DNA from 2 places in the Streptomyces sp. NPDC001513 genome. Region 2 is predicted to be linked to the other one. Evidence: riboswitches for the same ligand, from Rfam matches in the RefSeq annotation. Region 2 holds a riboswitch; the other holds the start of a gene.
The links. A riboswitch is a leader RNA that binds a small molecule or an ion and turns the genes downstream of it on or off. The one in region 2 is predicted to bind cobalamin.
Positions count from the first base shown of each region.

Region 1: another riboswitch for cobalamin. It lies ahead of ACFYZ4_RS32205 (hypothetical protein); the one in region 2 lies ahead of metE (5-methyltetrahydropteroyltriglutamate--homocysteine S-methyltransferase).

Region 1 is NZ_JBIAVU010000016.1:214,225-218,601, forward strand. It holds gene ACFYZ4_RS32200 (prenyltransferase/squalene oxidase repeat-containing protein) at 1-1,446, opposite strand, end outside; cobalamin riboswitch at 1,556-1,693, opposite strand; cobalamin riboswitch at 1,762-1,895, shown strand; gene ACFYZ4_RS32205 (hypothetical protein) at 2,006-3,415, shown strand; gene ACFYZ4_RS32210 (nucleotide disphospho-sugar-binding domain-containing protein) at 3,505-4,377, opposite strand, start outside.
Region 2 is NZ_JBIAVU010000016.1:113,134-117,510, reverse strand. It holds gene metE (5-methyltetrahydropteroyltriglutamate--homocysteine S-methyltransferase) at 1-2,120, opposite strand, end outside; cobalamin riboswitch at 2,290-2,513, opposite strand; gene ACFYZ4_RS31785 (short-chain fatty acyl-CoA regulator family protein) at 2,571-4,001, opposite strand; gene ACFYZ4_RS31780 (MmgE/PrpD family protein) at 4,217-4,377, shown strand, end outside.

The DNA.
Region 1 (4,377 bases), 100 kb from region 2:
GAACGTGAAGGCTCCCACCGGGAGTTGCTCCCGGGACAGCCAGGAGACCGCGGCGTCCGCGAAGAGCGGGTCACCGAGCGTACGCAGGGCCTGGGCGGCCAGGCCGGTAGCGAAGGCGCTGCCGACCGTCGTGTACGAGGCGGCGGGCAGCGACCCGGTCGGGGCCTGAGCCTTCTTCAGGTACGCGCGGCCCTTCTCCACGACGGGGTCGTGACCGCCGGCCCGCTTGAGGGCCAGGGTCATCAGCCCGGTGGCGCCCGCCTCGCTGTCGCACCAGTCGCCGGCGCGGAGCAGCATGCTGCTGAATCCGCCGTCCTCGCACTGGAACGCGGTCATCCGGGCCACGGCGTCGGCGGGCGGTGTGACACCGCCGTTCACCAGGGCGATCACGGCCAGGGCCTGGCCCTCGGCCTGGTAGGGGGTGCGGAAGTCGCCCTTGGTCATGCAGCCGGGGACCGGCTCGGGGGCTTCGACGCCGCTGGTGCAGACGTACTTCACGAGGTCGCCGAGCAGGTCGCGCCCGCCGAAGGCGCGGGGGTCCTTGCCGGTGGCCTCGGCGACGAGCGCGAGCCGGGCCGCGGCGGTGGCGTCCGGGGCCTGGTCCTTGCCGGCCGGGTACGCGTACGCCTCCGTGTGCGCGGGGGTGGCGAGGAAGGCGGCGGCCTTCTGCGCGGCCGGACTCTTCGGGTCGACCGCGGCCAGGGCGTAGATCACCTCGGTGGTCGCCGGGTAGTCCGTATCGGTGGAGTCCGCCTTGAGGACGCGCTCGCCTTCGATCAGCTTCCCGGTCAGCCAGCGGGTGGCGGCGGGGAGATCGACCGCGCCCGGCGGTACGTCCGGCGGCTTCGGGCCGGTGGGGTCCGGCTTGGGGCCCCCGCCGCCGGCCCGCACGTCGTCGGGGGAGAAGGTGGGCTTGCCGGAGGTGCCGCCGACATCGGTCCCGCCGAACACCCAGGCGTCCACGTCACCGGGCTTCGGCGCGCGGGACTTCGCGCCGAGGGAGCTGTAGGTCCACTTCTGGTCGCCGGGCGAGGCGTGCCAGTACGACCAGTAGGCGGTGGCCTTCGGGGTGAGGACGCAGTCCTCCTTGTCCGGAGTGGGGTACTCCGTCCCGGAGTTGAAGGTGCCGAACCCGAGGCGGCAGATGAAGGCGTCACCGTCGTGCTGGGTGCCGACCGTGGTGAACCCGGCCGTGTGCAGCAGCTCGTAGCCCGTCGTGAGGGTGGTGTCGCAGCCCCGCTCGACCTTGCCGCCGAAGGGACCGAAGTCGACGGCCACGACCGCGCCGGTGGTCGCCGTGCACTGCTCGATGGGGTCGGCGTTCGCCGAGGTGGGCGCCGTGAGGAACGCCACCCCCGCACCGAGGGTCAGGAACGCCGCGGTCGCCAGGGACAGCAGCCGCCGTCTGGTGTGCGTACGCCGTTCGTCCCGCTGTTCGGTCCCCACCGCGGCCCTCGTCTCTGCCGGGCGGCTGCGTGCGTGGCGATGCGCCCCCCGGCACGGCTGGGCCCGCGGGGAGCGGTGACGACCACGCCGTAGTCCGCGACGGCGTTCTCCGTACAGATGACTGCACACCAGGTGTTCCGACTCGCCCGGCGGGTGCCGGGCCTACGGTTGCGGGTCAGCGCCGGACTTCGACCGGCTTCCCCTGGTGCTGAGTTCTTGTCAGCGGAGTGCAACACGGGCCGAGGCAGGGCGTCAAGGTGGCGTGTGTCTCACCGCATCCCGTCGTTCGCATCCCTGTTGGGACGGCTGGCGGACCCCTGATCACTCGGGTAGCGTCCAGGGCTGCCACATGGGGGAACCTGGTGAGAATCCGGGGCTGACGCGCAGCGGTGTGGGACGGCGGGGGCCGTTCCCGAGCCCGAATGCCCACGCGGCAAACGCAGCACCGAGAAGCCGTACCACGCGTTCCGGACGGCGGCCTCCGCCATGTCCGCCCGCGTCCCAACGGGCCGGGACGGAGCAGGGACCGGCCGGCGTCCGCCGATTCCAGGAGCAGGCCATGTCCCGTCCCCGTACCTCCCGCCGTCTCGCGCTCGCGGTGCCCGCCGCGTTCGGCGCCTTCGCCCTCACCGCGCTGCCCGCCTTCGCGACCTCGACGCCCGCGCAGATCGCCACGTCCAAGACCAACGGCGTCGCCTACCTCAAGTCCCTGCAGGCGGCCGATGGTTCGTACGCCGGCGCGGGTCTGTCCAACGAGTGGGCGTTCAGCGCCTTCGCCGCGGCCGGTACGGCGGTCGTCGACGTCGCCCCGGGCGGTGACACGACGAAGAACGCCCGAACCGTCTACCGCAACCTGATCGCCACGTCCGGCTGGCCGTCCGCCACCCCGGTCGTCACCGACTACGAGCGCGGCACGCTGAACGCGTACGCGGCGGGCGTCGACCCGGCGCGCGTCTCGGACTCGAGAAACCTCATAGCGAACGTCTACTCCTACTGGCAGACCGCCGAGGCGGGCTACTTCGGACCGTCCGGCAACTTCAACGGCACCGTCTTCGCGGCCCTTTCGCTCGGCGGCGCCAAGACCCAGGCGGGCGGCACCCGGATCCCGCAGGCGCTGACCGACTCGATCGTCACCCGCATCCGCGCCAACCAGCACAACGACGGCGGCTGGACCTTCAGCAAGGCCGAGGGCAACCCCACGGCCCTGGCCGCCGCGGGCGACGTCGACATGACCGGTGCGGCGATGGCGGCCCTCTGCGTCTCGGGCGTCCCCAACACCGACGCCGACGTGGTCCAGGCGAAGAACTTCCTCAAGGGCAGGCTCGCCACCACCGGCGCCTTCAACTCCATGTACGGCGTCAACACCAGCTCCAACGGCTGGGGCGTCGCCGGGCTCAACGCCTGCGGCATCAACCCGCAGACCGGTGACTTCCTCACCGCCTCCAACAAGACCCCGATCGACTTCCTGCTCGCCAACCAGTACAACCCGGGGGGCGGCTTCAAGTACAAGCCGGCCGACACCACCCCGTCCCCCTACTCCTCCATCGACTCCCTGCGCGCCGTCGCCGGGGGCGGCTTCACCGCCGCCCCGCCGGTCCCGGTGACCCCCGGCGCCCCGCAGTGGGTCGCCCAGTCCACCTTCACCGCCGGTACGGCCACCAAGCTGGCCCTCACCGTCGACGACGGCGCCGGCGGCCTGAAGGTCTGCTCCGTGGCCTTCACCCCGACCGGTACGACCACCACCCTCGGGGACGTCCTGAACGCGGCCACCACCGCGGCCACCCCGGCCGGCTGCGTCACCAGCGTGACCCCCTCGTCGGGCACCGGCACGATCACCGCCGTCAACGGCAAGGCCAACAGCGGCTCCAACACCTGGAAGGTCAGCGTCGACGGCTCCGCCTTCGCCGGCGCCGTCCGCAACAAGGTGATCAACGTGGGCGACACCATCGCCCTGCGCTGGGGCGCCTGACCCCTCCCGGGTGCGTGGCCCCGTACGGAGCCACGCACCCGGCGTCAGTCGGCCCGCAAGGCCGCGGGGAAGGCCGCCGGAGAGCGCTGCTAGGCGAGGGCTTCGAAGGAGGCGACCAGGTCGGCGGGGGAGGGCAGCGCGGATATCTCGGCCTGGGTGGTGGCGGCGGCCTTGCGCAGGTCGTCGTCGGTGAGGAGCCGGCCGAGCAGGTCGGCGTCCACGCTGTCGCCGCTCGCGCGCAGGGCGAAGCCCAGGCCCGTCGCGGCGTCGACGTTGATGAAGTGGTCGGCGCCCTGCGGGAGGATCAGCTGGGGGACGCCCCGGGCGGCGGCGGTGAGCATCGTGCCGGAGCCGCCGTGGTGCACGACCGCGTCGGCGGAGTCCAGCAGCTGGGCCAGCGGCACCCAGGGCAGGGGGCGGACATTGGCGGGGAGGGTGCCGAGCGGGCTCAGGTCGGTGTCGCCCACGGCGAGCAGGAACTCGGCGTCGACGGAGGCGGCTTCGGCGATCACCCGGCTGATCGGGTCGACGCCCGCGAAGGTGGTCACCACCGTACCGAGGGTGACGGCGATCCGGGGCCGGGAGCCCCGGGCCACGAGATCGCCGGGCACCGTGCCGCCGCCGTTGTACGGCACGTAGCGGACGCGCAGGCCCGTGCCGTCCCCGCCGAGGGAAGCGGGTACGACGTCGACGACGGTACGGGTCGCCGGGCCTTCGAGCTCACGGGTCCGGTACTCGTCCACCAGGACGCCGGCGAGCCGGCCGACCATGCCGAGCCCGGACAGCACGCCGAAGTTGTGCACCACGGCGGGTATGCCGAGGGCCGCCGAGACCAGGGGTGCGGCGGCCTGGAAGGAGTCGTGGACGATGAGGTCCGGCTGCCAGGCGGTGGCGAGCGCGAGCAGGCCGTCGATGGTGACCCGGCTGTGTTCCGCGAAACCGACTGTGGCCCGCCGCTGGAT
Region 2 (4,377 bases):
TCCCAGACGCCGGGGCCGGCCTCGCGGGGGTAGCCGTGCTCGGCGAGCTCGGTCGCGACCTGCATGTGGGAGCGGGCGGCCTCCAGACTGATGACGTCGGCGTCGAGGTCGTCGATGGCCTGGACGATGTCGCCGAACTCCGCGTAGCACATGTGGGTGTGGATCTGGGTCTCCGGCCGCACGCCCGAGGTCGTCAGCCGGAAGGACTCCGTGGCCCACGCCAGGTAGTCGGCGTGGCCGTCGGCGCGCAGCGGAAGCGTCTCGCGCAGGGCGGGCTCGTCGACCTGGATCACCGAGGTTCCGGCCGCTTCGAGGTCGTTCACCTCGTCGCGCAGGGCCAGTCCGACCTGGCGGGCGGTCTCGCCGAGCGGCTGGTCGTCGCGTACGAAGGACCAGGCGAGCATGGTGACCGGGCCGGTCAGCATGCCCTTGACCGGCTTGCCCGTCTGCGACTGGGCGTACGTCGTCCAGCGCACGGTCATCGGCTCCGGACGGGAGATGTCCCCGGCGAGGACCGGCGGGCGCACGTACCGGGTGCCGTAGGACTGGACCCAGCCGTGCTGGGTCGCCAGGTATCCCGTCAGCTGCTCGGCGAAGTACTGGACCATGTCGTTGCGCTCGGGCTCACCGTGCACGAGCACGTCGATGCCCGTCTTCTCCTGGAACGCGAGCACCTCCCGGATCTCGTCCTTGATCCGCTCCTCGTAGCCGGCGGTGTCGATGCGCCCGGCCCGCAGGTCGGCGCGGGCTACGCGCAGCTCGTCGGTCTGCGGGAACGAGCCGATCGTGGTGGTGGGCAGCAGCGGCAGCCCCAGGTGGGCGCGCTGGGCGACCGCGCGGTCGGCGTACGGCTGGGGGCGCCGCCCGTCCGCGTCGGTGATCGCCGCGGTGCGGGCCCGTACCGCGGGGTCGTGGGTGATCGGAGAGGTGGCGCGGGAGGCCAGGTCGGCGCGGTTCGCGGCGAGTTCCGCGGTGATCGCGTCGGTGCCCTGGGCGAGGCCGCGGGCGAGCGTGGTGATCTCGGTCGTCTTCTGGCGGGCGAAGGCGAGCCAGCGCCGCACCTGCGGGTCGATGTCGCGCTCGGCGCCGGCGTCCAGCGGCACGTGCAGGAGGGAGCAGGAGGCGGAGACGTCGACCCGGTCGGCGAGCCCGAGGAGGGTCCCGAGCGTGGTCAGCGACTTCTGGTAGTCGTTGATCCAGATGTTGCGGCCGTTGACCACGCCCGCGACGAGGCGCTTGCCCGGGAGCCCGCCGACCGCCGCGAGGTCGGCGAGGTTGGCGGCCGCGGCATCGGTGAAGTCGAGGGCGAGGCCCTCCACCGGGGCCTTCGCCAGCACCGGGAGCGCTTCACCCAGCCGGTCGAAGTACGAGGCGACGAGCAGCTTCGGGCGTTCCGTGAGGGCGCCGAGTTCCCGGTAGGTGCGGGCCGCGGCGTTCAGCTCGGCCGGAGTGCGGTCCTGCACCAGGGCGGGCTCGTCCAGCTGGACCCACTCGGCACCGGCCGCGCGGAGCTCGGCCAGCACCTGGGCGTAGACGGGCAGCAGCCGGTCCAGCAGGGTGATCGGCTCGAAGTCGGCAGCCACGCCCGGGGCGGGCTTGGCCAGGAGCAGGTAGGTGACCGGGCCGACCAGCACGGGCCGGGCTGCGTGCCCCGCGGAGAGGGCCTCGGTGAGTTCGGCGACCTGCTTGGTGGAGTCGGCGGTGAAGACGGTGTCGGGGCCGAGCTCGGGGACCAGGTAGTGGTAGTTCGTGTCGAACCACTTGGTCATCTCCAGCGGGGCCACGTCCTGGGTGCCGCGCGCCATCGCGAAGTAGCCGTCCAGGGCGTCGGCTTCGACGGCGGCCCGGTGTCGGGTGGGGATCGCGCCGACCATGACCGTGGTGTCCAGGACGTGGTCGTAGTACGAGAAGTCCCCGGTCGGAACCTCGGTGATGCCGGCTTCGGCCAGCTGGGCCCGGTTGGCCCGGCGCAGCTCGTGGGCGGTCTCCCGGAGGGTGTCCGCGGTGACGCGGCCCTTCCAGTAGCCCTCGATCGCCTTCTTCAGTTCGCGGTTCTGACCCTGGCGGGGGTAGCCGTGGACGGTGGCCTGTACTGCCGCGGCTGCGGACTCGGTGGTCACGGAACTCTCCTTCGCGAGCGTGTCTCCATGGACCCGGTGGGGGCCGAAGGCGCGAAGGGTGCCGGAACGGGCGGACCGCCGGTCACGTACGTACGGGTACGCGACGGGGAGGATCCGCCTGAAAGCACGCCGACCCGCCCACGAGGTCACCGGGAAACCGGGCGCGATCGTTCGCGCTCGGGCAACGGGCAGGTCTTCGGACTCATGGGCACGCCGGCCACTCGGGCAGACACCTACTGGCCGTCGCTTCCCAGGACCGGTTCCGGTCCCAGTGCTTATGACGGCGGTCGTTCCCACTTACCGCTGCGGGGCAGTCCCGGATTCCCACCGGGTTCCCTCTTACGACGCCTCCCGCCTGGCGGACGGGGGCGAACCAGCTGCGAGGTCCACACTAGGCGGCCGGACTAAAGAATGGGCAGAGCGTTCCAGATATCGGACGGCGATTCGAGATCATCCGCCCGTGAACACCGGATAGGGGACGTACGTCTGACGGTCGGGGTCCACCGCGAGCCGGCCGCCGGCCGGCGGCCTGGCCCGCTGGGCGCAGTCGCGGCGTTCGCAGATCCGGCAGCCGAGGCCGATCGGGGTCGCGGCCGACGGATCCGCCACCGCGAGGCCCTCGGCGTAGACGAGCCGGGACGCGTGGCGGAGCTCGCAGCCCAGCGCGACGGCGAACTCGGCCCGTCGTGCGCGATGGCCGTGGGCGCCGCGGGTCACGGTCCGCGCGATCCAGAAGTACCTCTTTCCGTCGGGCATTTCGGCCACCTGGGTGAGGATCCGGCCGGGGGCGGAGAACGCCTCGTAGACGGTCCACAGCGGGCAGGTGCCGCCGAGCCGGGAGAAGTGGAAGTCGGTCGCGGACTGCCGCTTGGAGATGTTCCCGGCCCGGTCGGCCCGCAGGAACGAGAACGGCACCCCGCGCTGCCCGGTGCGCTGGAGGGTGCTCAGCCGGTGGCAGACCGTCTCGAAACCGACCCCGAAGCGGGCCTGGAGCAGCTCGATGTCGTAGCGCAGTTCCTCGGCCGCCGCCCGGAAGGGCCCGTAGGGCATCAGGAGGGCGCCCGCGAAGTAGTTCGCCAGCCCGACCCTGGCCAGCCCCGAGGATGCCTCGGAGTCGAAGTCGGTGTCGTCCACCAGGGAGTCGAGCAGCGGGCCGTGGGCCAGCAGCGCCAGCTGGGTGGCGAGTTGGAAGGCCCGCTGCGCGTCGGTCAGCCAGGGCGACAGGAACAGGAGGCCCCGGTCGCGGTCGAACCGGCGGGCGTCCGAGGAGCGGTCGGGGGCGCCGTCGAGGAGGGTCACTCCGTGCCGGGTGGCGAGGACTTCCGCGAGACGGTCCGCGGTACGGGACACGGAGCCGCCGCGCAGGTTCGCCGCGACGGCTTCCGCCTCGGTGTCGAGCTCGTCGAAGTGGTTGTGGTGGGCGTAGAAGAAGTCCCTTACCTCGTCGTGCGGTTCGGCGCGCACCGCGGCGGTCGAGTCTCCCGGCGGAGCCAGGGCGGCCGCCTGCTCGGCCGCGTCGCGGTAGCGGTGGTGGAGCGCCACGAGCGCCTTCGCGATGTCCGGGTGGTCCCGGGCCATGTCCGCGATCTCCTGGGAGGCCACCGAGACCCCGCCGGCCTCGTCCGCGAGGGCGGCCCGCAGATCGGTGGTGAGGCGTTCCTCATGGGCTTCGGAGAAGAACTCGGGGTCGACCCCGAACACCTCCGCGATCTTCAGCAGGACGGGTGCGGTGAGCGGCCGCTGACTGTGCTCGATCTGGTTGAGGTAGCTGGTGGACAGGTCGAGCGCGCGGGCCAGCTCCACCTGGTTCATGCCCCGCTCGCGCCGCAGTCTGCGCAGTTTCGCGTGGGCGTAGATCTTGCGTCCGACCGTACGTCCCATGGGCGACAGCGTCCCTTTCCACCTGGTCCTCTCTTGCGAAGGTAGCACTCGCCTCTTTCGCAAGATTCGCAGATTCGCAGGATTCCCCGGGAGTGATTCCGCAGGTTGGAGCGGTCGACCCGGCTCCGAAAGCGGGAAAGGGTGAGACATCGAAGCGCCCGATTTCCGCACCCGACGATTTCCGCACCCGACGATTTCCGCACCCGAGGAGTTCCGTGATCGAGCACGAGGTACGCGTCCATCCCAGCGCCGACCGTCTCCCGCGCGAGGAACAGCTCGCCTGGAAGCTGGCCGAGACGGCCACCGGCACCGAGCGGCCCCCCGCCCTCGACCGCCGGGCCGCCGACATGGCGGTGAACCGGATCGTGGACAACGC